3 regions of the Bacillus sp. BACIII genome follow, and region 3 is predicted to be linked to each of the others. Evidence: predicted binding sites of a transcription regulator. Region 3 holds the regulator's gene; each other region holds the start of a gene.
The links. Region 3 encodes Rex, which represses fermentation and respiration genes when NADH is low (regulators of the CRP and FNR family bind a similar motif). Its sites were predicted from a motif close to TTGTGAAATATTTCACAA; they were not measured.
Positions count from the first base shown of each region.

Region 1 (2,266 bases), 1.1 Mb from region 3:
CAAAAGCATGATATTGTCGGGGAATTAACACTTTTCACCGAAGAGCCAAGGTATATGCTCAGTGCAAAAGTGCTGGAGGATGGCGAGGTGCTCGTCATTAATAAAAACAAGCTCGAAAAGGAATTAATCCAAAACGGTGCTTTGACATTTGAATTTATGAAATGGATGAGCACCCACCTCCGGAAAATCCAGTCCAAAATCAGGGATCTGCTTCTTCACGGCAAAAAGGGAGCGCTCTACTCCACCCTTATCCGCTTATCAAACAGCTATGGGGTGGAACGAAGCGACGGCATTCTGATTAACATTGTGCTGACAAATCAGGATTTGGCAAAGTTTTGCGCGGCGGCACGGGAAAGTGTCAACCGTATGCTGGGAGATCTCCGAAAACAAGGGGTTATTTCAATAGACGAATCCGGAAAAATTATTTTGCACAAGCTGGACTATTTGCGATGCGAGATCGAGTGTGAAAATTGTCCGCTGGAGATTTGCAATATTGACTGAAAAAACAAGGACACCGCTGTCCTTGTTTTTTTATATAAACATGCACATGACGGCAAAAAAGAAGCTGGCATTCACGATTTCCAAAATGCCGATCGTTTTCGCGGGCCAATCTCTTCCATGAAAAAACCATGCCCGCAAGCTGCTTGGAATAAAAGCAAAAAATGCCCATCCTGCTCCGAGAAGAGCGGATAAAAAGGGGAGCAGCAGGTGATAACCCCATGACCAGTATGCAAATCCTCTGTTTCTTTTCTCCCGGATGACCGACTTCACATAAAAGGAACTCCCGATAAAAAATAAAGCAGATTGAGAGAGAATAAACCAAGCCCAGCCGTCAAGAGCCCCCGTCCCCAGCCAGCAGCTCGCAAGCCCGCCTGAACAAAAGAACAGAACTCCCGCCATATCATTCACGAGCGCCCGTTCGTTTTTTCGGCGGGCAAAATACATATGGATGAGGAACAGCGGCACTAAAGTAACGCCAATCCAGATGAGCGGCGGCTTATGAAAAACAGAAATGATCAAGAAGCAGCAAGCCGGAAAACCGTAAACATATATCCACTTTTGATAGGGCTTGAGTTGTCTCTTTTTCAAGGCGAGCGTAACGGGATAAACCGCCAAGTAAAGGAAAAGCCAGCCTAGGAAGAGCGGAATATGCCAGAGAACGGGACCGCCCTTGACCATCCCGAGTAAAAATGGAATCAGCAGCATGGCCCATGCGCCGTGCTGCTTCGGAACAAGCACCTTCATCGAAACCCTCCTTTTTTATTTGATTCTAAATGCAGTCATCCTTCCGGTAAGTGACATTCATCATACAAGCTGTGAAATATATCACTGCTGCACAGGCTCAATCGAGCTACACTAAAGCTATCCTTAACACAGGAGGCTTTCCTATGAATCAGTGTGACTATTTATTATTTCTGAAACAACTTCCCATGTTTAATGAAGTGCCTCTATCGATTGTGGAAACCTTGCTAAAAAACGGAACGTTTATCCGCGGCTCATCTGATCGGTCTCCATCCTTTCTTCATTCTCAATCCGTTTATATTGTATTAAAAGGCAGTGTCCGTTTTATGGACAGCAGGCTCCCTGAAGGCTCGAAAACCGTTGCGCTGTGGGAAAAAGGCGATGTGTTTCCGATTGATGAAAAAGGCGGGCTGTATTTATCGCCTTTTATCAAAGTCAATGCCACTTCAGACATTCTGATTCTTAATATCCCTTATTGCATATTTAAAAAAATGATGTCTTACCATCCGCGGCTGCAAATGAATTTTTTGGCCATGCTTCAGCAAAACGTCTTTTGTTCCTATCAATTATTTTTGCGGTATCTGCATACATCACAAGATGAAAATGCCGAGCCCGGTTCTTAAATAGAGCCGGTTTTTTTGATCGTTGAATGAACGCAGCCTTCTCATCTGTGAAAGTCCTTCCTTCTCCTTTATGTGAATATTTTGTGAAAAAAGCAGAGTGTGTGACATAGTTCACAAGAAAATACGCTGTCTCTGTTTATAGTGAACTTAGCATCACCTGACTCGGAAGGAGTGAACTTTCATGAAGAAAAAGAAAATGAGTCCGTTGTTTAGGAGATTGAATTATTTCTCTCCTATCGAACACCATTCAAATAAACATAGCCAAACCACCCGCGAAGATCGCGATTGGGAGAATGTATACAGAAACAGATGGCAGCACGACAAAGTCGTTCGCTCCACCCACGGTGTTAACTGCACAGGGTCTTGCAGCTGGAACATTTATGTGAAAAACGGAATTGTCA
Region 1 is NZ_CM174437.1:3,523,373-3,525,638, reverse strand. It holds gene fnr (fumarate/nitrate reduction transcriptional regulator Fnr) at 1-501, shown strand, start outside; gene ACXN9U_RS17365 (YwiC-like family protein) at 532-1,245, opposite strand; gene arfM (Crp/Fnr family transcriptional regulator ArfM) at 1,389-1,865, shown strand; gene ACXN9U_RS17355 (nitrate reductase subunit alpha) at 2,047-2,266, shown strand, end outside.
Region 1: a site for Rex is predicted at 1,315-1,332, ahead of ACXN9U_RS17365 (YwiC-like family protein). Genes of this name have one in related genera too.

Region 2 (2,266 bases), 590 kb from region 3:
GCAAAAAACAGAGATGCCAATATTCCGAATATGATGGCTTTCATGAAATCCCTCATTTTGACACATATTTTTTTATACTATACTATTCACCGGCAGGCTTCGCAATGGAATATGTGAAAATAGCGTTTTAACAACTGATGAATGGGAAACAGACATATACGGAGGTGAACACAATGCAGAAAGAGGATATTGAAGTTCTTTATTTTGAAGATGACGGCCGCATTCCGAATAACCCGAATCTCCCGCTTGTCATTTATAAAGCGGTATTTAATGAAGAAACGGTACAAAAAGCGGAGTCCGTCCTCCGCCGGCACGATTGGTCGAACAGCTGGAGGGGCGGAGTATTTCCGTATCACCATTTTCACAGCACCACCCACGAAGTTCTCGTCGCGGTAAAAGGAAACGCGGTTTTGAGGTTCGGCGGGGAACAAGGCGCAGACGCCGTTCTTCAAACTGGAGACGCAGCGGTCATTCCGGCCGGCACCGGACATAAAAAACTGTCGGCCAGTTCTGATTTTACCGTGATCGGGGCTTACCCGGGCGGCCGGCAGTACGATACAAAAACGGAGAAAAATGATAGAACTTCAGAAGAAATCAGCCGTGTCCCGCTCCCGGAATATGATCCCTTTACGGGAAAAACGGGCCCGCTTATAAAAATGTGGGAGAAATGACAGGGGAAAAGCGGATGGTCTGTAAAAAAATAGCCTAAAAGAAACGTTATGACACCCCCGCCATATAAATAATTTCATAAACGAAACAATTCACGTTCAAATTTTGTTCAAAAAGTGTTATTATATAAGAGTAATTCAAATTGGGGTTTTTTATGTTTGCTATTTTCAGAGAGGAAAAAGAAATTTTGACTTATTCAATTGTTTTTGTTGATATAAAAATAATACTGAATATGGCAAAGTGAAAAACTGGGTAGTAAACATTTATTTTTGTAACTGATTGTGCACGGATTCACAATCTTGCTTTTTCATGCTTTTCTGCATGAAAGGGGAAAGGCTACCCTTTCCAAAAAAATCAGCACACTGCTTATAGTAAAGGAGAATCGGATATGCCAGAAACAATCGATCAAACAAATGCATCTGTCAGCCAAGGCCAACGCGATCTTATTGATCAGCTGCTAAAACCTGAAGTTCAAGAATCACTGACTGTTTTAGTGGATCAGCTACCAAAACTGACTGAGTTAGTAAATATTTTAACGAAGTCTTATGATTTTGCACAGTCTGTAGCGACAGACGAAGTATTGAAGAGCGATACAGTGGGTGCGCTTACAGAAATTCTTGAGCCTGTGAAAGAAACAGCGAAAGATATTGCGGCTACTGCGATCGAAGCAAAAGACCGCGCGGATGCAAGCAATGACACGATCGGACTTTTCGGCCTGCTGCGCATGCTGAAAGATCCTCAAGCGCAAAAGCTGTTCCGTTTTGCTAACAGCTATCTTGAAATCATGAACGAAAAACAAAAATAATCTCAGATTCAAATTGATATAAAGGACGGAGGATATACGATGTCAAAACATATTGTCATTTTAGGCGCTGGTTACGGCGGAGTTCTTTCTGCTTTAACCGTTCGCAAACATTACAGTAAAGATGAAGCACGCGTAACCGTTGTGAACAAATACCCGACTCACCAAATTATTACGGAACTGCACCGCCTTGCAGCCGGCAACGTGTCTGAACAGGCTGTTGCTATGCCGCTTGAAAAACTTCTTAAAGGAAAAGACGTTGACATTAAAATCGCAGAAGTCAATTCTTTCTCAGTTGATAAAAAAGAAGTCGCCCTTTCTGACGGTTCTAAGCTGTCTTATGACGCGCTTGTTGTCGGACTTGGTTCAGTTACGGCTTATTTCGGCATTCCTGGACTCGAAGAAAACAGCATGGTGCTCAAATCTGCTGCGGATGCCAACAAAGTATACAAACACGTGGAAGACCGTGTGCGTGAATACTCTAAAACGAAAAACGAAGCTGATGCAACAATTCTTATCGGCGGCGGCGGCTTAACAGGCGTTGAGCTTGTCGGTGAGCTTGCTGACATCATGCCGAACCTTACGAAAAAATACGGTGTAGACCATAAAGAAATCAAACTGAAACTAGTTGAAGCAGGTCCGAAAATTCTTCCTGTTCTTCCTGATGATCTTATCGAACGCGCGACAAAAAGTCTTGAAAAACGCGGCGTAGAGTTCTTGACAGGTCTTCCTGTTACAAACGTGGAAGGAAACGTCATTGATCTGAAAGACGGTTCAAAAGTCGTTGCCAACACA
Region 2 is NZ_CM174437.1:1,789,325-1,791,590, reverse strand. It holds gene ACXN9U_RS08445 (DMT family transporter) at 1-44, opposite strand, end outside; gene ACXN9U_RS08440 (cupin domain-containing protein) at 174-671, shown strand; gene ACXN9U_RS08435 (helical membrane plugin domain-containing protein) at 1,058-1,474, shown strand; gene ACXN9U_RS08430 (NAD(P)/FAD-dependent oxidoreductase) at 1,514-2,266, shown strand, end outside.
Region 2: a site for Rex is predicted at 949-966, ahead of ACXN9U_RS08435 (helical membrane plugin domain-containing protein). Genes of this name have one in related genera too.

Region 3 (2,266 bases):
AATAGGATCAGCGCCAAAAGATTTGGACAGCTGATTAATTTGTAAGATCATCATATTATTTCACCTCTGTTATAATAAGTTAAGTGTAGCTTATCAACCTGCTGTCAGCAAACAATACATCAGAATTGGAACATTATAGGATAAGACATCAGGGAGAAAATAGTGTATGATCAGAAGTAAGGAGAGTTTAAATATGAATGGATTTTCTCATTTTAATGAAGAAGGCCGTGCCCGCATGGTGGATATAAGCGATAAATCTTCAACAGTCCGTACTGCCGCTGCAATATCCAGCGTACACATGAAGCATGACGTGTACAGCAGAATCAAAAAACGCGAGATCGGAAAAGGAGACGTACTGGCTGTCGCACAGGTGGCCGGAATCATGGCTGCAAAGCAGACCTCAGCGATTATCCCGATGTGCCACCCGCTTTCTTTAAGCAGCGTCGACATTTCATTCGGCTGGGAGGAAAAGGATTCCGAAGCCGTTCTTCATATACAGGCAAGCGTAAAAACAAAAGGGAGTACAGGTGTGGAAATGGAAGCGCTAACTTCCGCTTCAGTCTGTGCTTTGACCGTTTATGACATGTGCAAGGCGCTGGATAAAGGAATGGTCATCGGCCCGACCTGCCTCATGGAAAAAACGGGAGGCAAAAACGGTGATTTTAAAAGAGATGCATCTGAGTATAAAGTGGAGGACCAATCATGAACAAGGATCAATCAAAAATTCCGCAGGCGACAGCAAAACGGCTGCCGCTTTATTACCGCTTTTTAAAGAATTTACACGCGTCAGGAAAGCAGCGCGTTTCATCTGCTGAACTGAGCGATGCGGTAAAAGTCGATTCGGCCACGATCCGCCGGGATTTTTCCTATTTCGGGGCGCTCGGCAAAAAAGGATACGGCTATAATGTGGATTACCTGCTGTCATTTTTCAGAAAAACACTGGATCAGGATGAAACGACGAACGTCATTTTGATCGGTGTCGGGAATTTAGGGACGGCGTTTCTTCACTATAATTTCACAAAAAATAATAACACAAAAATATCTATGGCTTTTGATGTGAATCAGAGTAAAATAGGAACTGAGGTAGGCGGCGTGCCTGTCTATGCTCTTAATGATTTAGAGCTTCACATTAAGGATGAACCCGTGGCGATTCTTACCGTTCCGGCGGTTGCCGCGCAGTCAATCACCGATCGGCTCGTGTCGCTCGGAATCAAGGGAATCCTTAACTTTACGCCGGCCCGTTTGAATGTGCCGGATCACATTCGAATTCATCATATAGATTTAGCTGTAGAGCTTCAATCATTGGTTTATTTCTTAAAGCATTATTCTGTTTTGGAAGAAATTGAATAACGAAAGGAGGAGCTGCACATGATCGGTCCTGGAAGCCTGGCTGTTATCGGTGTGGTGGCGGTGATTATTTTCGGTCCGAAGAAGCTTCCCGAGTTAGGAAAAGCCGCGGGGGACACGCTTCGTGAATTTAAGAACGCCACTAAGGGATTAGCCGGTGAAGAAGAGGAAAAAAAGAAAGAAGAACAGTAAGATAGGATGACGCGTATGAGAGTGAATCAAATGACGCTTGTGGAGCATATTGCCGAACTTCGGAAACGATTGCTGATTGTGGCGTTATCCTTTACGGTTTTCTTTATTGCCGGCTTTTTTCTGGCAAAACCTATCATTGTGTATCTTCAAAAAGCCGATGAAGTAAAAGAGCTCACCCTTAATGCTTTTAACCTGACGGATCCGCTGTTTATCTTTTTGCAGTTCGCGTTTATTATCGGCATCATTTTGACTTCGCCGATTATTCTCTATCAGATTTGGGCGTTTGTCAGCCCGGGGCTGTATGAGAAGGAGCGCAAAGTAACACTCAGCTATATTCCGATTTCGATCGTGCTGTTTGTCGGCGGTGTGTCATTTTCTTATTATATTTTATTTCCGCTGGTCGTTGATTTTATGAAGCGGGTCTCGAATGACCTCGATGTCAACCAAGTGATCGGAATCAGCGAGTATTTTCATTTTCTGCTGCAGCTGACGATTCCGTTCGGGCTGCTGTTTCAGATGCCGGTGCTGATCATGTTTTTAACGAGACTCGGTGTTATCACGCCGATGTTTTTATCGAAGATCAGGAAGTACGCGTATTTTGTGCTGCTTGTGATCGCAGCGATGATTGCGCCGCCTGAGCTGCTGTCTCACTTGATGATTACGATTCCGCTTTGCATTTTATACGAGGTCAGTATCCTGATTTCAAAAGCGGCGTATCGGAAAAGGC
Region 3 is NZ_CM174437.1:2,380,345-2,382,610, reverse strand. It holds gene ACXN9U_RS11470 (ABC-F family ATP-binding cassette domain-containing protein) at 1-54, opposite strand, end outside; gene moaC (cyclic pyranopterin monophosphate synthase MoaC) at 194-706, shown strand; gene ACXN9U_RS11460 (redox-sensing transcriptional repressor Rex) at 703-1,350, shown strand; gene ACXN9U_RS11455 (twin-arginine translocase TatA/TatE family subunit) at 1,369-1,539, shown strand; gene tatC (twin-arginine translocase subunit TatC) at 1,546-2,266, shown strand, end outside.